2 linked regions of the Nonomuraea sp. NBC_00507 genome follow. The protein of the gene in region 1 interacts with the protein of each later gene in a pairwise test. Links are inferred from orthologs where the notes say so. Each region holds a gene or a part of one and is shown in the gene's direction. Other genes may lie near its edges. The genes, in order: OHA25_RS39250 and OHA25_RS55895.

Region 1 (11,850 bases):
GGGCTGACCGTGCGCACCCTGCTCGGGCCGCACGCGCCGGCCGCGGCCCGGGAGCGGCTGGCGGCCATGCAGCGGAACGCGTACGAGCTGCAGCTGGCCGCCGACCCTGAGCCGGAGCAGGTGGAGACCGAGCTCACGCCGGCGGCGATCGGCGTTCCGGCGCTGGTGGTGGTCGGGGCGCACGACCTGGAGTGGTTCCTGCGGTGTGCCCGGCACCTGGCCGGCGAGCTGCCGCAGGGGCGGCTGGTGGAGCTGGATTGGGCCGGGCATCTGCCCGCCCTGGAACGGCCGGAGGAGATCGCGCGGCTGCTGCTGGATTACCTTTAGTGCATGACGAACGACCTGGCGACCTTGATGCGGCAGGCGCAGGACGATGATCCGCTGCTGGCGCTGCAGGCCACGACCGCGCTGCGCCGCGAGATCGAGCGCCTGGAGGCGGTCCAGGTGCGGCGGGCCCGCGTGGCGGGGCTGGCGTGGGCGCAGATCGCCGACGCGGTCGGCGTGAGCAAGCAGGCCGTGCACAAGAAATACGGCCGCCGCTAGCCCACCCACTGGTCGGCGTACCAGCGCAGGACGATGTTCCAGGAGTAGCCGCGCCGGATCCGCCCGGCCACGTCGGGCGGCAGCGTGTCGAGTCCGCGGTGCTCCAGCACGACCTCGGTGCCGCCGTCGACCGGGCTGAAGGCCACTTCGATCTCCATCCGGCCGGTCTCGTTGATCAGGTCGGCCCAGACGAGGCGGTGCGGCGGCTCCCAGGCGAGGATCTTGCCGGTGTCGACGTGGCCGCCGTCGGACCACAGCTCGCGCAGATAGCCGTCCTCGAACCGGATGCCGACCGCGCGGGCGGGGTCGACCCAGCTGTGGCGGCCGCGGACGTACCAGCTGTCGATCTCGTCGGTGAAGATCCGGAACGCGGTCGCCGGGTCGACCGGGACGGTGACGCCGGCACGGACCGTGTTCACGGGGTGTCCTTCCGTGCGCGTTCGACATGTTCCTTGAACGAGCCCAGTTGCTCGGCCCAGAACGCCTGCACCTGGTCCAGCCACGCCTGCAGTGCCGCGAACGGCTCGGGGCGCAGCGTGTAGAGGCGCAGCCTGGCGTCCGTCCCGCCGGTCTCGGCCTGCACGAGCCCGCCGGCCCTCAGCACGCGCAGGTGCCTGCTGAGGGCGGGTGCGCTCATCTGGACGGCCTGGGCCAGCTCGCCGGCCGGGCGCGGGCCCTCGCGCAGCAGGTCGATCACCTTGCGCCGGGTCGGGTCGGCGAGCGCCGCCAGGGTGGCGTCCAGATCGTTAACGTCGTTGTTAATATTTGCCTGCTTCCGTTAGGCTGTTGATGCTTAACGATAGCGACAATTATTGCGGAGGTTCGTACATGAATGTCGAGCTCGGCTACTACACGCTGTCCGTGCCGGACCTGGACCGGGCGGCCGCCTTCTACGGGCCCTTGTTCGGCTGGGAGTTCACCCGCGAGCACGAGACGTACCTGCACGTCACCAACACGGCCGTGCCGATGGGCTTCGTCAGCGGCGGGCCGTCCACGCAGCCGAACCTCTACTACCACGTAAGCGACATCGACGCGGCCGTCGAGCAGGTGCGCAAGCTGGGCGGCAGCACCGGCGAGGTGTTCGCGAGCAAGTCGGGCCGCGGTTGCTCCTGCACCGACGACCAGGGGACCCAGATCAGCCTCTGGGAGCCCGACCCCGGCTTCGCGTAGTGCTGGTGGGCTAGGCGGTCGCCGGCCGCTTGGCGTAGTCGGACATGCCGCCCGCGAAGTCGTAGACGACGCACTGCTCGTCGCCCACCACCCAGGCGTCGTGTCCCGGCGAGCAGACGAACACCTCTCCCGGGCCGATCTCGGCTTCGCCGCCGTCGTTCATCCGGATGCGCAGCCGTCCCTGGACCACGAACCCGTTGTGGTGGACCTCGCAGGAGTCCGTGCCCACGATCGGTTTGACCGACTCCGACCAGCGCCAGCCGGGGTCGAACGTGGCCACCCCGAAGGTGAGCCCGCTGAGGTTGCACACTTCCAGGTGCCCCCGCGGGAAGTCGCGGCGTTCGTCGGGCTTGTCGATGCTCTTGACCTCGATCATGACTCCCCCTTCCGTTAGATCCAGTCTTCCACCGCGACTATGCCGCTACAAGGAGCTGACCTGCGCAAACCCCTGATGACGAGCCCGCCGAGGTTGCGGACGAATGGTGATGCGCGGGCCGGCGGCGGCCATGATGGAGGCATGGCTTCATGGCAGGAGTTCGAGCGGCAGGCGCCGGAACTGGCGGCGGTGGCGCGCAGGCTGATGGACGGTTACCGGCACAAGGTGCTGGCGACGCTGCGCAAGGACGGATCGCCGCGGGTCAGCGGCATCGAGACGAGCTTCAAGGACGGCGAGCTGTGGACGGGGTCGATGTCGGGCGCGGTCAAGGCGGCCGACCTGCGGCGCGATCCGCGGATGGCGCTGCACGTCACCTCCCGCGACCCGGAGGGCTCCGATCCTTCGACGTGGGAGGGCGACATCAAACTGGCCGGCCGGGCGGTGGAGATCGCCCGCGCGGACGTGCCGGCGTCGTTCGAGACGCCGGAGCCGGGTTCGCACCTGTTCAGGATCGAGCTGACGGAGGTCGTGTGGACCAGGGTCGAGGCGGACGAGCTCGTCCTGGACACCTGGCGTGAGGGGGTGGGAGTGCGGCAGATCCGCCGCAAGTGATCTACATTGTAAAGGCGCCGGGTCTAGTGCACGGAGAAGCCGCCGTCGACGAAGAGCATCTGGCCGGTGACGAAAGCGCTGGCCTCGCCGGCGAGGAACACCGCCGCTCCGGCGAAGTCCTGCGGCACGCCGTTGCGGCCGACCATGTGGCGGGCGGCGAGGGCTTCGACGCGGCCGGGGATGGCCTGGGCGGGCTCGGTCAGCGGGGTGAGCACGAATCCGGGGATGATCGTGTTGACGCAGACGCCGCTTGCCGACCACGCCTCGGCCTGGGAGCGGGTCAGGCCGGCGAGGGCGGCCTTGGCGGCGCCGTAGACGCCGCTGTCGCCGAAGGCGCTGATCGTCTGCTGGGAGCCGACGTTGATGATGCGGCCCCAGCCGCGTTCGGCCATCGCCGGCCCGAAGTGCTGGCCGAGGAGGTAGGGGGCGGTGAGGTTGACGGCGATGGTCTGCTCGTAGTCGTCGGCGGTGAGCTCGGCCATCGGCTTGCGGATGTTGTTGGCGGCGTCGTTGACGAGGATGTCGATGTCGCCGGCGGTGTCGCAGACCCGCCGGACGTCGTCGCGCTCGCCGAGGTCGGCGCTGATGCGGGTGGCGCTGACGCCGTGGTCGCGCAGCCGGGCGGCGGCCTGGTCGAGTTCGTGTGCTCTGCGGGCGACCAGCACGACCTCGGCGCCGGCCCGGCCGATCGCCTCGGCCATGGCGTAGCCGATGCCGGAACTGCCGCCGGTGACGAGGGCGCGGCGGCCATGGAGGGAGAACAGCTCCCGCAGGTAGTCGGACACGATCGGAGAAGCTAGCACCCCTGCGTGCCCCCGGGGCTGCGCGGGGTGTGCCGGGTGGTGGTGCGCTGTCCCGCGGGCCGGGCGGGCGCTCGTACAATCGGCACGTCCGAGGGAGAGGCGGGGGGATGGCCACGCGCGAGCGGCCGCGGCGGGTGACGATCGCCGATGTGGCGCGCCACGCCGGGGTGTCCACGACGGCGGTGTCGAAGGTGCTGCGCAGCGCCTATGGGGTCAGCCCGGCCATGCGCGACCGGGTCAAGGCCGCGATCGAGGAGCTCGGTTACCGGCCGCAGGCGGCGGCGCGGGCGATGCGGGGTCGCACGTTCACGATCGGGGTGCTGCTGCCGGATCTGCGTAACCCGTTCTTCCCCGACATTCTGGATGGGTTGTCGGAGCAGCTCGCGGGCACCGACTATCAGGCGATCATGGTGCAGGGCGGGCCGGGGACGCAGGGGGAGACGCGGGCGATCGAGGCTCTGGTGGACCGGCAGGTGGACGGCATCCTCATGATCGCGCCGGGGGTGGGGCGGGCGCGGCTGGAGGCGGTGGCCGCGCAGATGCCGATGGTGGTGCTGGGCCCGCATGAGAAGTCGGCGGTGTACGACGCGGTCTACGACGATGACGAGCTGGGCGCGGAGCTGGTCGTGCGGCATCTGATCGGGCTGGGGCACCGGCGGATCGCGCACATCGGGAACAAGCCCGCCGCCCGGGGGCGTGGCCGGGTGGAGTTGGAGTCGATCAGGGCGGCGACGTACGAGCGGGTGATGCGTGAGCACGGGCTGGACGCTGAGATCGCGATGGCGCTGACCTCCTATACCGAGGAGGGCGGTTATGAGGGGGCGCGTGAGCTGCTCGGCCGTTCCCCGCGCCCGACGGCGATCTTCGCGGGGATGGACCTGGCGGCGTTGGGGGCGCTGCGGGCGTTGCACGAGGCGGGGTTGTCGGTGCCGGCGGATGTGTCGCTGGCCGGTTACGACAACACGCGGCTGGCGGCGGTGTCGACCATCTCGCTGACGAGTGTGGATCAGGACGGGGCGGTCATGGGGCGGACGGCGGGGCGGCTGCTGCTGGAACGCATCGAGGGCCGGACGTCGTCGGTGCGTTTCTCGGTGACGCCGACTCTGGTGCCTCGTCGCTCCACGGCCCCTCCCGCTCCGGAGGCCTAAGGCAGCCGCGCTGTCGCCTCTGGAAGGGGCGCGTGGCCGAGTGGGCGCGTGGCGAGGTTTGCGCGCGGGCGCGGGTGGGGAGTATGCTCCAATGCCCACATTGGGCACGAGCTCCACAATCCTCCGGTTAGGAGTATACCACCGAATGGCTAATCGTCAAGATGGTCGCGCGGAAGCTCTTGACACCGAGCAGCGGCGTGTGTCGTGGCTGTACGGGCTGCTCGACGTCACCAGGCAGCGGGCGCAGGCGGCGCTGCGCGAGGTGTACGGCAGGGGCGGCGGCACCCGCCAGGCGATGGTCGAGCGCGAGGCGCTGGCCTCGGAGCAGGCGCGCAGGCTGGCGCAGCTGAACGCGGTCGAGCGTGGCCTGTGTTTCGGCCGCATCGACGACGGTTCGGGCGGCAGCGTCTACATCGGCAGGATCGGGCTGCGTGACGAGCGGCACGAGTCGGTGCTGATCGACTGGCGGGCGCCGGCGGCGCGGCCGTTCTACGTGGCCACGGCCACCGATCCGCAGGGGCTGGTGCGGCGCAGGCACCTGCATCTGAAGGACCGGGTGGTGGTCGGCATCGACGATGAGGTGTTCGACCTGGAGGGGATGAGCGAGGGGGAGCGGCGCACGCTGGTGGGCGAGGCGGCGCTGCTGGCGGCGCTGCGCCGGGGGCGGACGGGCCGGATGGGCGACGTGGTGGCCACCATCCAGACCGAGCAGGACCGGGTGATCCGCGCCTCGTGGCAGGGCGCGCTGGTGGTGCAGGGCGGCCCGGGCACCGGCAAGACGGTGGCGGCGCTGCACCGGGCGGCGTTCCTGCTCTACACCCACCGCGACACGCTGGAGCGGCGCGGCGTGCTGGTGGTGGGCCCCAACCCGATGTTCCTGCGCTACATCGGGCAGGTGCTGCCGGCGCTGGGGGAGACGCAGGTGGTGATGACGACGGTCGGGGAGATGTTCCCGGGGGTGCGGGCGGTGGCGGCCGACGGCCCGGCCGCGGCGGTGGTCAAGGGCGACGTGCGGATGGCCGGGGTGGTGGCGCGGGCGCTGGAGCTGCGCCAGCGGGTGCCGGAGGGTGATCTGGTGGTGGAGCTGGACGGGCTGGCGCTGCGGGTGCCGCACGCGGTGTGCGTGCGGCTGCGCCATCGGGCGCGGGCGGTGCGGCTGCCGCACAACATGGCGCGCAAGCTGTACGTAACGGAGATGCTCAAGGAGCTGGCCAGGGCCGAGGCGCGGGCGTTGGAGGAGTCGCTGCACCTGGAGGAGCTGGCCAACGGCGATCCGGAGATGGAGGAGCTGGCCGAGCCCCTCGATCTGGAGGGCGATCTGGACGAGGTGGATCTGGACCTGGCCTCGCGGCGGCTGTGGCAGGAGCCGCAGGTGCGGCGCGCGGTCGACGACCTGTGGCCGGAGCTGACGCCGCAGCGGCTGATCGGCGAGCTGCTGTGCTCGCCGGAGACGCTGTGGTCGGTGGCGCCGCCGGGCCTGGACTGGCGGACGCTGGTGCGGCCGGTCGGCGCGCCGTGGACGGCCGGGGACGTGCCGTTGCTGGACGAGGTGGCCGAGCTGCTGGGCGAGGACGACTCGGCGCGGCGGGTGGCGGCCAGGCGGGAGGAGGAGGAGCAGGCCGAGCGGCTGCTGTACGCCGATGAGGTGCTGCACACCACGGGCGTGCTGGAGGAGGGCATCTTCGAGCGGGCCGACGTGCTGGCCGAGCGGCATGCCGACGACGGGGCGGAGCTGACCACGGCCGATCGGGCGGCGGCCGACCGCTCGTGGGCCTATGGGCACGTGATCGTGGACGAGGCGCAGGAGTTGTCGGCGATGGCCTGGCGGATGGTGATGCGGCGGGTGCCGGCCAGGTCGCTGACGGTGGTGGGCGACCTCGCGCAGACGGGGTCGGCTGCGGGGGCGCGCTCGTGGGCGGAGGTGCTGGACCCCTACCTGGAGGGCCGGTGGCGGGTGGAGCACCTGAAGGTCAACTACCGCACGCCGTCGGAGATCATGGAGGTTGCGGCGCAGGTGCTGCGGGCCTTCGATCCGGGGCAGGAGCCGCCGGAGTCGGTGCGGTCCGGCGGGGCGCGGCCGCGGGCGGTGCGGGTGCCGGTCTCGGGCCTGCCGGCCCTGGTGAAGGAGGAGCTGGCCGCGATCGGCGAGGGCCGGGTGGGCGTGGTGACCTCCGACGCGGTCCATGAGGAGGCGGCGCGGCTGTGGCCGGGCGGGGGCCTGGACGCGCTGGTGGCGGTGCTGACGGTGGAGCAGGCCAAGGGGCTGGAGTTCGACGCGGTGGTGGTGGTGGACCCGGCGGGGATCCTGGCGCAGTCGCCGATGGGCGGGCGGGACCTGTACGTGGCGGTGACGCGGGCGACGCGGCGGCTGACGGTGGCCTATGAGGGCGAGCTGCCGGGCGTCCTGTCCCGCCTGGCTCAGAAATCTACAATGTAAAGGCGGCGGGCTGAGTCGTTGACCACGCTCTCCCAAAACCGTCGCAGCGACGGAGAGGGGTCACTGGTCCGGCTCGCTGTCGAGTTTGTCGGCGACGGCCCGGATGGCGCGGGTGGCCTGGTCGAGGTTGCGCAGGGTCTCGGTGTCGAGGTGCTCTATGATGCGGCGCAGCTGGCCGGCGCCGGTGTCGTTGATGTCGGCGATGAGGCTGGCGCCGGCGGTGGTGAGCTCGACGCGGCGGACGCGGCGGTCGTGGGGGTCTTCGCGGCGGCTGACGAGGCCTTGGGCGATGAGCCGGTCGACGATGCCGGTGACGGTGCCGAGGCCGACGCCGAGGCCGGCGGCGAGTTCCTGGCCGGAGGCGGAGCCTTCGGCGGACAGCAGCATGATGACCCTGAACTGGCGCATGGTGAGGTTGGAGTCGAAGAGCGACGATCGCTGCTGGGCGAACAGTCGTCCCAGGTCACGTTGTGTTTCGGTGATCCGCCGGATCAGGTCTTCGCGTTCGTCGTTCACTGCCGCCCTCTCGTTCCTGAGAAGGTTATCAGGAATGCTCGGTTGATCTAAATATTCGTACGAGGCGAAGTGTTAGTCTGGGGCGAAACTCTGGAGGGGGAGCCCCTATGACCGCTTTCGCCAGGTTGAGCCTGGTCAATCGGACTCTTGTCGTCTTGGTGGCGTTGGTGGTGAGCGCGTTCGGCGTGTTCACGATTCCGCAGTTGAAGCAGCAGTTGCTTCCGTCGTTGTCGTTCCCGGGCGCTTTCGTGGTGGCGCCGTATCCCGGCGCGTCGCCCGAGATCGTGGAGGAGCAGGTCACCAAGCCGATCGAGGACTCCTTCCAGGGGCTGGAGGGGATGGAGCAGATGACCTCCACCTCCCGGGAGGGCATGGCGTCGATCCAGGTCGCCTTCGCCTACGGCACCGACGTGGAGTCGTCGCTGAACAAGATGCAGCAGGCCGTCAGCAGGGTGACGCTGCCCGACGGGGTGGAGCCGCAGGTGACGGCGGGCAACACCGACGACCTGCCGGTGCTGGTGCTGGCGGTGGGCGACGGCGGCGACTCGCGGGCGATGGCCGACAAGCTGCGCCGGATCATGGTGCCGGAGTTGCAGGGCGTGGCGGGCGTGCGGGAGGCGGCGGTCACCGGTACCCGTGACGAGGTGGTGACGATCGAGCCGGACGCCGACAAGATGAAGGACAAGGGTGTGTCGGCGGCGCAGATCCCCGACGTGCTGAAGGCGAATGGCACTCCGATCCCGGCGGGCACGCTGACCGACGCGGGCAAGACGCTGACGGTGCAGGTGGGTGTGCGGGTCGACTCGGTGGAGAAGCTGAAGGGCCTCTACCTGACGCCCGCCCAGTCTCAGCAGACGCCGGCCCAGGGCCAGCCTCAGCAGGGCCAGCCCCAGCAGGGGCAACCTCAGCAGGGCCAGCCCCAGCAGGGGCAACCTCAGCAGGGCCAGCCCCAGCAGGGGCAACCTCAGCAGGGCCAGGCGCAGGGTCAGGGCGGATTGCCGCAGCAGGTGGCGAAGCCCAAGCCGCTCAAGCCGGTCAAACTGGGCGACGTCGCGGAGATCAAGCGGGGGCTGGCCGACGCGACGACGATCACCCGTACGGACGGCACGTCGAGCCTGGGCGTGTCGGTGACGATGATGCCGGACGGCAACGCGGTGACGATCTCGCACGAGATCCGGGAGAAGCTGCCGGAGCTGACCCGGGCGCTGGGCGACAGCTCCGACACGCAGGTGTCGGTGGTGTTCGACCAGGCGCCGTATGTGGAGCAGTCGATCGAGAGCCTGACCACCGAGGGCCTGCTGGGTCTGGCGTTCGCGGTGCTGGTCATCTTGGTGTTCCTGCTGTCGGTGCGCTCGACGCTGGTGACGGCGGTGTCGATTCCGCTGTCGGTGGTGATCGCGCTGATCGTGTTGTGGGCGGGCGACTATTCGCTGAACATGCTGACGCTGGGCGCGCTGACGATCGCGGTGGGCCGGGTCGTGGACGACTCGATCGTGGTCCTGGAGAACATCAAGCGGCATCTCGGCTACGGCGAGGCACGACTACAGGCGATCTTGACGGCGGTGCGTGAGGTGTCGGGCGCGGTGACGGCTTCGACGCTGACGACGGTGGCGGTGTTCGCGCCGATCGCGATTGTGGGCGGCATGGTGGGCGAGCTGTTCGGCCCGTTCTCGATCACGGTGGCGGTGGCGTTGCTGGCCTCGCTGGTGGTGTCGCTGACGGTGGTGCCGGTGCTGGCGTACTGGTTCCTCAAGACGCCGGAGCTGACGCCCGAGCAGGCGCGCAAGCAGCGGGAGGAGGCCGAGGCCAAGGAGCTGCGCTCGCCGTTGCAGCGGGCCTATCTGCCGGTGTTGCGGTTCGCCACCCGGTTCAAGCTGGTGACGGTGCTCATCGGGGTGGCGGTGTTCGTCGGCACGATGGGGCTGGCCGGCGGCCTGCGGACGAACTTCCTGGACTCCTCGGGGCAGAACACGATCTCGTTGTCGCAGCGGATGCCGGTCGGCACGGACCTGGCCACCACCGACAAGGCCGCCCAGCAGGTCGAGGACGTGCTGGCGGACGTGGAGGCGGTAGAGACCTACCAGGTGAACGTCGGCGGGAGCGGCGGCGGCTTCGGCGGCGGCGGTTTCGGCGGGGGCGGCAGCAGCGCGGACTCGGCCTCGTACTCGGTCACCCTCAAGGACGGCGCCGACACGCCGAAGGTCGAGCAGGAGCTGCGCGACAAGATCGCGGGCCTGTCCGGCGTCGGTGAGGTGACCGTGGGCGGGGGCGGCGGCGGGTTCAACTCCGACACGGTCAGCGTGATCGTGCGCGCGCCCGACATCGAGACGTTGCGTACGGCGAGTGACGAGGTCACGCGGGCGATGGGCGAGGTGTCCGGGCTGCGGGACGTGTCGTCGAACCTGGAGGCCGGCGCGCCGCGGGTCGAGGTCGTGGTCGACCGTGAGGAGGCCGCCGAGCGCGGCCTGTCGGAGGCGCAGATCGGGCAGGCGGTGGCGCAGGCGTTCCGCGGCGCGCCGCTGGGTCAGATCACGCTGGACGGCCGTGCCAGCGATCTGGTGCTGCGGGGCGCGGACGCGCCGGAGGACGTCGAGGCGGTCGAGGATCTGGAGCTGGCCACGGCGGCCGGGACGGTGAAGCTGTCGACGGTGGCCGACGTCAAGGAGGTGGCCGGTCCGACACAGGTGACCAGGATCGACGGTGAGCGTTCGGCCACGGTCTCGGCCAAGGTCGCCGACGCCGGGAACCTGGGCGCGGTGACGCAGACGCTGACGACGACGCTGGACGGGCTGCAGCTGGGCTCGGGCGCCTCCTATGAGATGGGCGGCGCGTCGGCCGATCAGGCGGACGCGTTCGCCGATCTGGGGCTGGCGATGCTGGCGGCGATCGCGATCGTGTTCATGATCATGGTGGCGACGTTCCGCAGCTTCATCCAGCCGGTGATCCTGCTGGTGTCGATCCCGTTCGCGGCGACGGGCGCGGTCGGGCTGCTGGTGGCCACCGACACGGCGCTGGGCGTGCCGGCGCTGATCGGCATGCTGATGCTGATCGGGATCGTGGTGACGAACGCGATCGTGCTGATCGACCTGATCAACCAGTATCGCGAGCAGGGCATGGGCGTGGTCGAGGCGGTGATCGAGGGCGGCCGGCGGCGGTTGCGGCCGATCCTGATGACGGCGGTGGCCACGATCTGCGCGCTGACGCCGATGGCGCTGGGCGTGACCGGGTCGGGCGGGTTCATCTCGCAGCCGCTGGCGATCGTGGTGATCGGCGGGCTGATCTCCTCGACGCTGCTGACCCTGGTCCTGGTGCCGACGCTGTACACGGTGGTGGAGCGGACGAAGGAGCGGATGCGGCGCACGCCGGCCGCGCCTGCGACCGAGGAGCCGGAGGAGAAGGTTCTCACGCCGGCCACGTGAGTCGTCTCGCGCGCCCGCACGGCCTGGTGCCGTGCGGGCGCGCTTTTTTTTGTGGGGGTGTCCGCTCGATCAGATTCCCCTTGACAGGTTGATCATGTGCCGTTCATACTCCGTCGAAACGCTTCACAGAGTTTTTCCGACCTCCCCCTTCACGACCCGGGCCTTGAGCGTCATCTCGGTTGTCAGGCCCGTTTTGTTTTCATGCATGCCACCCCCAGGGCGCAAGGAGTGACGTCTCGACATGCATTCGGGAGCGTTAAAGCGAAACGCACGACGAGGGTTATTCGCGGTCCTCGCCGTCATGCTGGTGGGGGTGACGGGTGCCAATCCGGCATTCGCCCACTGGAACGGCACCGGCCAGGACATCGCCAGCATCGCCATCTACCCCTACAGCTATAACAGCACCTGGCAGACGCCGATGAACGCGGCGCTGTCGAATTGGAACGCGACCGCCAGCCCGGCCAATTTCTACAAGAGCACGTTATCGGGTTCGACGATCACGGCGAGCTCGTACAGCGACACCTGGTATGGGTACTACCAGCGGTGCGGGGGCTCCTGCATGTACATCCGGCTGAACTCCCGGACGATCAACAGGGACGCGTCGAACTTCGCGAATTTCGTCACGAGCACGCTCGTTCACGAGTTCGGGCACGCGTTGAATCTCGCGCACAACTCGCTCACGTCGATCATGAACACGAGCCGGAACCGTAATACGATGACGAGACCCCAGTCGCATGATGTCGCCGACGTCAACTCCTACTACTAAAGGAGGCCGTGCCGTGTTGAGGCGTCTTGGCGCGCTCGTCTGCGCTGCGGTGGTCGTGAC
Region 2 (10,989 bases), 3.6 Mb from region 1 along the record:
CACGCACCTGTTCTCGGCGTCCTCGTCGAGGGCGGCGTGCTGCGCGTGAAGCGGGAGGGCGAGGGCGACCTCGTGGCGGCCGTTCATGGTGGATTCATCTCCGTGGCCGACAATGAGGTGTCCGTGCTCGCCGAGGTGGCCGAGCTCGGTTCCGAGGTCGACGTCGCGGCTGCACGCGACGCTCTCGACCGGGCCCAGGCCTCGATCGAGGCCAACCAGGAAGACGCCGACGCGGCCATCGAGGCCAAGCGGGCCAGGGCCCGGCTGCGCGCCGCAGGCGAAGAGGTATAGCAGAACACGTTTCAGGGGGCGGCATGGTAGCAACGGTTGTGACTTTCCTGGTGCTGCTCGCCGCCCTCGTGGTGTTGCGCGCTCTCATGCTGGTCCGCTCGCGCGGGAGCGTACCCTGTCGCCTTCGGGTAGGGGGCCGCGCCTGGCGCAGCGGGGTGGCTCGCTATGCCGACGGGGAGCTCCATTGGATTCCCCTCCTGGGCGTCCGACTGAGGCCGCGCCACGCGATTGCGAGGCGCGGCCTTGTTGTATCCGCCCGTCGCGAGCTCGGCGACGGGCTCTATGCGGTGGACTTCGGCGGGAGCACGCAGGATGTGTCGCTCGCGATGAGCGCGGACGCGCTGACGGGCTTCCTGGCCTGGCTGGAGTCCGCACCGCCCAGCGCGTATTTGGATGTGGCTTAGCGCGTCCCTCCGGGCTTCCAGAGGATCTCGTTGCCCGCGTGCGCCACTCGGCACGCGATGAACAGCAGGTCCGACAGGCGGTTGAGGTATTTCGCCGTCAGCACGTTCATGTCGTCGTGCTCCTGCAGCGCCGCCCAGGCCGAACGCTCGGCCCTGCGGACGGTGACCCGCGCGACGTGCAGCGCCGCGGTGGCCGGATCCCCGCCGGGCAGGATAAAGCTGCGCAGCGGCTTGAGGTCGGTGTTGAAGCGGTCACACTGCTCTTCCAGCCGGTCGATGTACGGCTGCTCCACCCGCAACGGCGGAAACTCCGGGTCGTCGACGACCGGCGTGGCCAGGTCGGCCCCCAGGTCGAACAGCTCGTTCTGGATCCGGACCAGGACCTCCACCAGATCGGCGGGCAGCGTCCCGTGCGACATCGCAACGCCCAGGTGGGCGTTGGCCTCCTCCACGTCGGCGTAGGCGGCCAGCCGTGGATCGGTCTTCGAAGCGCGGCTCATGTCGCTCAGCGCGGTGGTGCCGTCGTCGCCGGTGCGGGTGTAGATGCGGGAGAGGACCACCGGCTTGTCCTTGTCGGCGCGCGTCATGGCATCAGCGTACTCATGACAAATGTCATCCGGATCGGACGCCAGATCCACATCCGGCCCGTGATTTCCGCGACTACCAGGGCGAACCGCGCAAACGCCACGATGGATCCATGACGAAGGAGAGGACCTGATGCTCGAGATCAGCGAGCTGCGCAAGCGCTTCGCGGGCGGCCCCGACGCCCCCGGCGGCAAGGTCGCCCTGGATGGGATCAGCTTCGCCGTGCGGCCGGGAGAGATGTTCGGGTTCGTCGGCGCGAACGGCGCAGGCAAGACGACGACGATGCGCATCGTCATGGGCGTGCTCCAGGCCGACTCCGGCGCGGTGAGCTGGCAGGGGAAGCCGCTCGACTACGACGGGCGGCGGCGCTTCGGCTACATGCCGGAGGAGCGCGGCCTGTACCAGAAGATGCGGGTGGCCGAGCAGATCGAGTATTTCGGGCGCCTGCACGGCCTGAGCGCGGAGGCCGCCAAGAAAGCCACCGACGACCTGCTGGAGCGGCTCGGGGTGGCCGAGCGCAGGAACGACGCCGTGCAAGCGCTCTCGCTGGGCAACCAGCAGCGCGTGCAGCTGGCCGTGGCGCTGGTGCACGACCCCGAGGTGCTGGTGCTGGACGAGCCGTTCTCCGGGCTCGACCCGATCGCGGTGGACGCGCTGGCCACGGCCTTACAGGAGCGGTGCAGAGGAGGCGTGCCGGTGATCTTCTCCAGCCACCAGCTGGAGCTCGTCGAGCGGCTGTGCGACTCGGTCGGCATCGTCTCGGCCGGCCGGATGGTCGCCACCGGCACGGTGGGCGACCTGCGGGCCGCCGAGGGCAGAACGCTGCGCGTGGTCGTCCGCGACCCCACCCCTGGCTGGGCGGACGGCCTGCCGGGCACGGTAACTGTGAACGGCGACCGGCACATCCTGCATACAGCGGACGGCGACGACCAGGAGATCCTGCGCCGCGCCGTCAAGGCCGGGCACGTCGAGCACTTCGGCGTCGAGCAGCCGACTCTCACCGAGATCTTCAAGGAGGCCGTGGCGTGAACGGACTGATGCTGGTCGCCCGCCGCGAGGTCGTGACGCAAATCCGCACGAAGGCGTTCGTCATCGGCCTCATCATCACGGCCGTGCTGGTGGCGGCGGTGTCCTTCGCGCCGAAGGTGCTGGACCGCCCCGACTCCTACGCCCTCGGCACCGTCAACTCCCAGCAGCTGCCGCTGCAGGCGGCCGCGCCGGAGGCGAAGTTCGAGTGGCGCACGTTCCCGGACGAGGCGGCGGCCAAGCGTGCCGTGCTCGACGGGGACGTGGACGCGGTGCTGGTCAACGGCACGAAGGTGCTCTCGGACGGCGAGATCGATGACGAGGTCGTCGTGCTCATGCAGAGCGTCAACCGCGAGGTGCGGCTCGGCTCGGTCGGCGTGTCGATCCCGCCGCTGCAGATGGAGTCCGTGGGCGCCGACACCCGCTACCAGTCCGCGCGCACCGGGATCGCGGTCGTGCTCGTGATCGTGCTCTTCATGATGCTCATCGGCCAGGCCATGATGGTCGCCATGGGCGTGGTGGAGGAGAAGGGCAGCAGGATCGTGGAGATCCTGCTCTCCACGCTGCGGCCGTGGCAGCTGCTCGGCGGCAAGATCCTCGGGCTGGGCGCGCTCGGCCTGATCAACCTGGTCACGATCCTGGCCGTCGGCCTCGGCGCGGCCACCATCTCCGGGGTCGCCTCCGACTTCCCGCCCGGCGTCCCAGGGCTGGTGGCCGGGGTGCTGGTCTGGTTCGTGCTCGGGTATGCCTTCTTCGCCACGCTGGCGGCCGCGTTCGCCTCGCTGGTCTCGCGTCAGGAGGAGGTCAACTCCGTGATGACGCCGCTGACCATGCTGATCATGGTGACGTACTTCGTGGCCTTCTACGCCACCAACGAGCCCACCGGCACGCTGGCCACGGTCGTGTCGTACGTGCCGCCGTTCTCCTCGATGGTCATGCCGGTGCGGATGGCGGCGACCGAGGTGCCGCTGTGGCAGGTGGGGCTCTCCATGGCCGGCATGCTCGTGGCGGTGGTGGCGGTGCTGGCCTTCGGCGCCAAGGTGTACGAGCGGGCCGTGCTGCGGACGGGCGCCCGGGTGAAGCTCGGCGACGTATTGCGCGCCCGGTAGATGGACGAGATCGCGCGGGCACGGCGCCTCACCTGGGTGACGCTGGTTCTGGGCCTCGCCCTCATGTGGGTCCTCATCGCGGCCGGGGTCCTCGCCGGCGTCGGCGAAGGGAAGCTCCAGTGGTGGCGTCTCGTGCCCGCGCTGATCGCCACGGTCTGCTTCACGTGGCTGGGCCGGCGCATCATCGACGCCGTGCTGGACCGCCGCTATCCCACCGAGCAGGTGGCGTGGGCGGCGGTCCTCGCGTTGATCGCGGCCGGCGTGGGCGGAGCCGACCCGTTCGGCTTCGGGTTCGCGCCCATGTGCTGGCTGTATCTCGCGACGCTCGGCGTCTCCAGACGGACGGTCCTCCTCCAGTCGCTCGGGACGCTCGTGGCGTGCGTCGCGCTGGGCATGCTCGGCGTGGCGACGGGGGTGAGCGTCATGGCCCTCGACGTTCCTGTCCTCGGGACACTGATCTACTACGTTCTGCTGTACGGGATCTGGTGCGTGATCCTGCCGCCGTCCGGCCGGATGTGGGTGTGGATCTGGAGGCTGGCCGTGCAGGCCCATGAGGGCCGTGAGGCGCACACGCGGCTCGCGCTGGCCGAGGAGCGACTGCGCTTCGCCAGGGACCTGCACGATCTCGTGGGGCATCAGCTGTCGGCCATCGCGGTCAAGACCGAGCTGGCCGTGCGCCTGTCCGACGCCGAACCGGCGGCGGCCAAGGCCGAGCTGGCCGAGATCAACGCGTTGACCAGGAAGGCGCTCCGCGAGCTGCGCGAGGCCGTACGCGGCTACCGCGTCCTCGACCTGGCCGCCGAGCTGAACAGCGTGAAGGGCGTGCTCGAAGCGGCCGGTGTCCGCTGCGAGGTGCACCTGCCCTACCGCGATCTGCCCGACGGTGTGGCCCCCATCTTCGCCTACGTGGTCCGCGAGGCGGCCACGAACGTGCTCAAGCACAGCACCGCGACGTTCTGCGACATCACCATCCGCTTCACCGAGGACGAGGCGGAGCTGCGCGTACGCAACGACGGCGTGGCCCGGCGGCAGGCCGATGACCTGGGGACCGGCCTGACGGGCATGGGGGAGCGGGTGGCCGCCGTGGGCGGCAAGCTGGCCGCCCACCCGACGGGCGACGGAGAGTTCCAGCTCACGGCGGTCGTGTCATTGCCGCTGCGTGGGTAGAGGTCTCATGCAGGGAGCTTACCTCGGCGGGTGAATCACGCGGGGGTGTGGTCACGCTGTGTGTGTGAATGAGGAGGTGGCATGCGCGTCCGTGGCAATCCGAGGGCCCAGGTGGTGCGGATCGGGGCCAGGCTCGACGCCGGCACGTCGGCGGGGGTGCGCGAGCGGCTGCACCAGGCCCTCGACTCCGGTGACGGTGACCTGATCCTGGATCTCTCCAAGCTGGAGATGATCGACGCGACCGGTCTCGGGGTGCTTGTGGGAGCGCATCGGCGCGCGCTGAGCGTGCAACGTCGCCTTGTTCTTCGGGGGGTGCCACCGCGGATCATGCGGATCCTGGCGGTGACCCGGCTGAATCGGGTGCTGCATGTGGAGGCTCCGGCGGCCGCGGTGGCCTGAGATGACATATCGGGGCGGGCGACGATCAGCCGTTGCCCGCTCTTTCCCGACTTAGACAAAATGTAGATTACGGGTGGCACGCATCTGTGAGCTATGACACTGAAAACAACATCGAAAGCAGATTTATCCGCTGCGTGTATGACACATAACGCCCGGCGCATCAACCGGCTGTGTCGGGGGTGCTCAAGCTCCGGATGAAGATGTGCACGGCCGTGTCCACGAGTTCGTCGACCGGAGGCTGGTCGTCGGTGAGCAGCCATTCGATGAGCAACTCTTGTAACGCGCCAACGACGCCGAGCGCGACGAGTCGCCGATTCAGCGGCTCGGCCGAGGGAAAATCGGCCGAGGCCTCCTGTACGAGCCGGGCGAAACCTTCTACGGCCCGCTGGCGCGACGTCGTTAGAATGTCTCCTGACCTGCGCACCTCCACGTGCATGATGAGGGCCCGGCGCCGGTCGGCCGCGATGAACTCGATATAGGCGCGAATCCCCGCCGTGACCCTTCCGTCGAGCGTGTCCGGCGCTTCCTGCACCGCTTTGGTCACAACGGCCAGGCTTTCCTCCACGCACCGCTCGTGGACCGCCTGAAGCAACTCCTCCTGGCTGCCGAAACATTCGTAGAAGGCGCGGTTGGAGATCCGCGCCTCCGCACACAGCCTTTCGATGGTCGTCGCCGCGAAACCCGGCTTCGCGTATAGCGTGTAGGCGGCCGTCATCAGCCGCTCCCGTCTGTCCGCCAGCCTTTGCTCAGCCGACATTCCCCGGTAAGACCGGTTCACTCTCCACCCGTCCAACATGATCGTGGCCCCCAGAGCACACAATTATGGACGGATCGATCCGTTTTGGGAAAGGGTAAGAAGATTATCTTTTACGTCGGCCGTGCAAGAACGCGACGAGCCTGATCAGCCGGTCAAGCTCGGCGGGCCCTCTCGCGAACGATGTCAGGTTCATTCCGGGCATCGCGAACCGCTGCCGGGAGATCGCTTTGGGCCTGGCGAACTCGCGCAGACCGTCGGCTCCATGAATCCGCCCGAACCCCGAATCGCCCACGCCGCCGAACGGCAGGGCCGGGACGCCGGCGAAGGAGATGACCGAGTTGATGGCCGTCATCCCGCTCCGCATCATGCGGGCCAGCTCCATAGCCCGGCGCACGTTCTTCGAGAAGACCGTCCCACCCAGGCCGTAAGCGGAGGCGTTGGCCAGCTGCAGCGCCTCGTGGGCGTCGCGGGTGCGGCGGACGGTGATCGTCGGCCCGAACGTCTCCTCGCGGACCGCGGGGGAGTCCTCGGGCACGTCCTCGACGATCACCGGGTCCACGTACGGGGCACGCACGGAGGCGGGGCCGCCCGCGACGACCTTGCCCGACTTGGCGGCGTCGTCGATGTGCCGCTTGATGATGTCCACCTGGCCCGGCATCGTGATCGGCCCGTAGTCCTCGCCGGCCCGCACCTTCGCCACTCGGCCGGACAACTCGCGCATGAAACTTTCATAGACCGCGTCCACCACGTAAACGCGTTCCACGCCCACGCACGTCTGCCCGGCGTTGGACATCGCGCCCCACAGGCAGGCGTCCGCGGCCCTTGCCACGTCGGCGTCGGCGTCCACGATGAACGCGTCCTTGCCGCCGCACTCGGCCACGATCGGGGTGAGGTTCTCGGCGCAGGCCGCCATGACCCGCTTGGCCGTGGCGGTCGAGCCGGTGAACGCCACTTTCCGCACCCGCGGATCGCCCGCCAGCGCCGCGCCCGTCTCACCCAGCCCGGTGACGGTCTGGAACACCGGGTGCTCGGGCACCGACTCGGCGAAGAACTCCGCCAGCCGCACGCCCACGCCGGGTGTCAGCTCGCTCGGCTTGAAAACGACCGCGTTGCCCGCCGCGAGCGCGTACGCGATGGAGCCCATGGGGGTGAAGACCGGGTAGTTCCACGGGCCGATCACGGCGACCACGCCCAGCGGCAGGTATTCGAGCGTGGCGGCCAGGTTGAGCCCGATCATCCCGGTGGCGACCCTGCGGCGGCCGAGCACCTTCCGCGCGTTGCGGGCCGCCCAGTCGATATGAGTGATCGCCAGCACGATCTCCAGCGTGGCGTCGCCCACCGGCTTTCCGGTCTCCTGGTGCACGAGCGTGGCGAGTTCTCGCAGATGCTGGGTGACCACGGCCTTGTAGTCGAGCAGACGGCGTCGGCGCTCCTCATGACCCAGCCCGGCCCACCAGGCCGCCGCCTCATCGGCCCGTCCGACGGCCTCGTGGACGGCGTCAGGCCCCTGGTTGGGGTGGCTGCCGACGACCGCGCCGGTCGCCGGATCGAGTGAGTCGAACGTGAGCGTGCCCATGGCGCCACGATAGACGGGTAAGCCCATGCTTACTAGTTCCGGGTCAAGGTGAACCCCGCACCCCGGTGACCATGGGCTCGCGTAACGGCGAGTCACCACTGAAGGGTCAGAGGCCGTTTCCTGGAGGGCCACCAGCCGACTTACGGCGGGTGGCAAACCACGGCACCGCGTAAAAGATCAAAAAAGGGTCGGGTTTGAGGGTTCGATGCCGCGGAGGGTGTCGTAGTCGAGCGTGACGCAGTCGATGCCGCGATCGACAGCGAGCACCTTCGCCTGGGGTTTGATCTCCTGGGCGGCGAAGATGCCGCGGACGGGGGCGAGCAGCGGGTCCCGGTTGAGAAGCTCGAGATATCGGGTGAGCTGCTCCACGCCGTCGATCTCCCCACGGCGCTTGATCTCCACTGCCACGGTCGCGCCCAGCGCGTCGCGGCAGAGGATGTCCACCGGCCCGATCGCCGTCATGTACTCCCGCCGGATCAGCGAATATCCCTCGCCCAGCGTCGTGATGTGCTCGGCGAGCAGCTCCTGCAGGTGCGCCTCCACGCCGTCCTTGATCAGCCCCGGGTCGACGCCCAGCTCGTGGCTGGAGTCGTGGAGGATCTCGGCCATGGTCAGGACCAGCTTCTCGCCGGTCTTGCCGTGGGTGACCGTCCAGGTGTCGCCGTCCTCCTTGAGCTTGCACGGCGGGTTCATCCAGTTGAGCGGCTTGAAGGCGCGGTCGTCGGCGTGGATGCTCACGCTGCCGTCCGCCTTGATCAGAACGAGCCTCGGCGCCATCGGCAAGTGTGCCGTGAGCCGTCCCACATAATCCACGCTGCATCGCGCGATGACCAGCCGCATGACGACCCACCTTAGCGGCTCTGGAAAACTGGACGCATGGCGTTCGAACGGTCTGCATACGGCACAGGATGAGCCCCCGACGGGCCCGCCGCAGGGAGTCCTCCCGCCCTTTCGGCTTCCCGACCGGCCTGGACAAGGTGGAGGAATGGCCGGACGGCGAGTGGAAGGTCCGCATGCTCAACGGCGCCTCCTCGACCAAGGACTACCGCTGTCCCGGCTGTGACCAGGAGATCCGCCGTGGCCAGCCGCACCTCGTGGCCTGGCCCACCTGGGCGGGAGGCGACGAGGAGCGCCGCCACTGGCATCAGGCATGCTGGCGCAAGAGACTGGACCGCGGCCCCGGCCGCAGTCGCTACTGAAAGGGACCCCCAAGAGGTGGAAATTCGTGCGGCGAGCGTGCTGCCGGCCAGGCGTGAGCCGATCGAGTTGCACACGGGTGACGGCCTGACCCTGGTCGGTGAGCTGGCCCTGCCGGAGGACCGGCCGCCCGTGGCGACGCTGGTGACCCTGCACCCGCTGCCCACTCACGGCGGCTTCATGGACAGCCACGTCTACAAGAAGGCCTCCAACCGCCTGCCGGCGCTCGCCGACCTCGCCGTGTTGCGCTTCAACACCCGGGGCACCTCGTCGGAGCGCGGCACCTCGGAGGGCACGTTCGACGGTGGTGAGGGGGAGCGGTTCGACGTCGCGGCGGCGCTGGAATACGCCGAATACCACGACCTGCCGCACGTCTGGGTGGTCGGCTGGTCGTTCGGGACCGAGCTGACGCTCAAGTGGGCCCACGACCCGCTGGTCGAGGGCGCGATCCTGCTGTCGCCGCCGCTGCACAGGGCCACCGACGACGATCTGGACGCGTGGGCGCGGTTCGGGCGGCCCCTGACGGCACTGGTTCCGGAGTTCGACGACTACCTGCGGCCTGAGGAGGCCCGCAGGCGGTTCGCGCGGGTGCCGCAGGCCGAGGTCGTCGGGGTGGACGGGGCCAAGCACCTGTGGGTGGGGGAGCCGTACGTGCGGATCGCGCTGAACGAGATCGTCAAGCGCGTCAATCCGGCGGCGTGGCCGCTCCCGACGACGGTGTGACGGATATTTCCACCTAAATCGGGGCGTTGAAGGATTTTTTGAGCAGAATGCGCAAAACTCTGGACCGCTGTCGTGACCAGAGTCACAATCCGATCGTCAACCGAAGATCGTGGAGACGCCGGGCGGTCCTTCGTCCCGCGCGTAACCCCAGCTCACCATGGGCGAGGACAGATGCGGGTTGTGCGTGTTCTGAGTGCGGCGGCGTTGGCGTTCCCGATCGTGATGATCCCCTTAGGACCGGTCGCCGCCGCGGACACGCCGCCGGCCGCTGTCGTCTCGCCGGAGCGGGACGCGGCGGCTCTGGCCCGGCGGGACAACCGGCCCGTCGAGGTGGCGGCGCTGACCAGCGAGACCCGCCAGGTCTTCGCCAAGCCAGACGGAACCTACACCCTGGAGCAGCACGTCCGCCCGGTACGCGTCCGCCAGAACGGCCGGTGGACCGCTGTCGACACCACGCTCCGCCGGCGCCCGGACGGGGCGGTGGAGCCGGTCGCCGCGGCGGTCGGGCTGACGTTCTCGGGTGGCGGGACCGCCCCGCTCGCCCGCCTGTCACACGGCGCCAAGGCTCTGGAGCTCGGCTGGCCGGGCACACTGCCCGCGCCGACGCTGAGCGGTGACACCGCCACCTACGCCGAGGTCATGCCGGGCGTGGACCTCCAGGTGACGGCCGACGTGGACGGCTTCTCGCATGTCCTGGTGGTCAAGTCGCGGGCCGCGGCGGCGAGACTGACCGAGCTGACCTACCCGTTCGCCAGCCAGGGCCTTTCGGTGAAGACGGACAAGGCCGGCAACCTGGAGGCCGTCGACGAGGGCGGAGGGACGATCTTCATCGCGCCCACCCCGAAGATGTGGGATTCCGAGGGCATCACCAGCCCACAGGTGCTCAAGGAAGGCCGCTCCCCGGAGGCGCGGGAGGCCAGGATGGGTGTGGAGCTCGCGGGCAGGCAGCTGCGGCTCAAGCCTGACCAGAAGATGCTGGCTGACCAGAAGACCAAGTTCCCGGTCTATCTGGACCCGTACTTCTCGGCCGCGCGCGGCTCGTGGACGGCGGTCTGGAGCAACTGGCCCAACTCCAATTACCTCAACTCCAGCGACGTCGCCCGCGTCGGTCACATCAGCTCCACCCAGACGAACCGCTCGTTCTTCCAGATGGCCACCGGCTCCACCATTCACGGCAAGCAGATCATCAAGGCCACGCTGCGCACGTACGAGACCTGGTCGTACTCCTGCAGCGCCCGCAAGGTGGAGGCCTGGGGGACGAGCGCGATCAGCAAGAGCACCACCTGGAACAACCCGCCGACCAAGAGCAGGTTGCTCTCCACGGTGAACGTGGCCAAGGGCTACAGCTCGTCCTGCCTGCCCGGCGGTGTGGAGTTCGACGTCACGTCGTGGGCCGCCGACGCCGCCGCAAAGAAATGGCCAACCATGACCATCGGTCTCTATGCCACCAGCGAGACCGACTACTGGGCCTGGAAGAAGTTCAGGAACAACCCGAGCCTGGTCATCGAGTACAACTCCATCCCCACCGCCCCGGTCGCCGCCGACGTCTGGTCCGACCCGGGTGGCGCCTGCGGCTCGGGTGACGTGCGGCCGGTCATCAGCACCGCCACGCCGAAGCTCTGGGCCAGGCTGAAGGACGCCGACAACTCGGTCAAGGGCCACTTCGAGTGGTGGTCGGCCGCCGGGGCGAAGCTGGGCGAGTACGTCACGGCTGTGGGATCGAGCGGCACCGCGTTCTCGGCGACCGTCCCGCAG

Evidence for each region.
Region 2: the proteins of OHA25_RS39250 (region 1) and OHA25_RS55895 interact in binary tests that used the Bacillus subtilis proteins (3 or more experiments, as listed by UniProt). The link is inferred for Nonomuraea sp. NBC_00507 from one-to-one orthologs.

Annotation. Positions count from the first base shown.
Region 1 is NZ_CP107853.1:8,128,372-8,140,221, reverse strand. What follows is about bases 7,369-11,224. They hold OHA25_RS39250 (efflux RND transporter permease subunit), read left to right. Parts: upstream 7,369-7,712; coding sequence 7,713-11,024; downstream 11,025-11,224. Other genes in these bases: OHA25_RS39255 (MarR family winged helix-turn-helix transcriptional regulator), read right to left, coding at 7,369-7,605. Outside these bases: OHA25_RS39305 (alpha/beta fold hydrolase), read left to right, coding at 1-327; OHA25_RS39300 (hypothetical protein), read left to right, coding at 331-543; OHA25_RS39295 (SRPBCC domain-containing protein), read right to left, coding at 540-962; OHA25_RS39290 (ArsR/SmtB family transcription factor), read right to left, coding at 959-1,273; OHA25_RS39285 (VOC family protein), read left to right, coding at 1,372-1,713; OHA25_RS39280 (cupin domain-containing protein), read right to left, coding at 1,724-2,089; OHA25_RS39275 (pyridoxamine 5'-phosphate oxidase family protein), read left to right, coding at 2,231-2,701; OHA25_RS39270 (SDR family NAD(P)-dependent oxidoreductase), read right to left, coding at 2,725-3,486; OHA25_RS39265 (LacI family DNA-binding transcriptional regulator), read left to right, coding at 3,612-4,652; OHA25_RS39260 (HelD family protein), read left to right, coding at 4,798-7,089; more of OHA25_RS39255, read right to left, coding at 7,150-7,368; OHA25_RS39245 (hypothetical protein), read left to right, coding at 11,338-11,790; OHA25_RS39240 (hypothetical protein), read left to right, coding at 11,804-11,850. UniProt on the Bacillus subtilis protein: Required for self-resistance to surfactin, an antimicrobial lipopeptide surfactant produced by B.subtilis. Also required for swarming motility.
Region 2 is NZ_CP107853.1:11,738,118-11,749,106, reverse strand. What follows is about bases 1,366-4,360. They hold OHA25_RS55895 (ABC transporter permease), read left to right. Parts: upstream 1,366-2,305; coding sequence 2,306-3,415; downstream 3,416-4,360. Other genes in these bases: OHA25_RS55890 (sensor histidine kinase), read left to right, coding at 3,416-4,360; OHA25_RS55900 (ABC transporter ATP-binding protein), read left to right, coding at 1,413-2,309. Also shown: OHA25_RS55915 (F0F1 ATP synthase subunit epsilon), read left to right, coding at 1-291; OHA25_RS55910 (DUF2550 domain-containing protein), read left to right, coding at 315-695; OHA25_RS55905 (cob(I)yrinic acid a,c-diamide adenosyltransferase), read right to left, coding at 692-1,282; more of OHA25_RS55890, read left to right, coding at 4,361-4,582; OHA25_RS55885 (STAS domain-containing protein), read left to right, coding at 4,664-4,981; OHA25_RS55880 (TetR/AcrR family transcriptional regulator), read right to left, coding at 5,142-5,696; OHA25_RS55875 (aldehyde dehydrogenase family protein), read right to left, coding at 5,842-7,314; endonuclease NucS, read right to left, coding at 7,492-8,154; OHA25_RS55865 (ATP/GTP-binding protein), read left to right, coding at 8,223-8,513; OHA25_RS55860 (alpha/beta hydrolase), read left to right, coding at 8,530-9,234; OHA25_RS55855 (LamG-like jellyroll fold domain-containing protein), read left to right, coding at 9,406-10,989.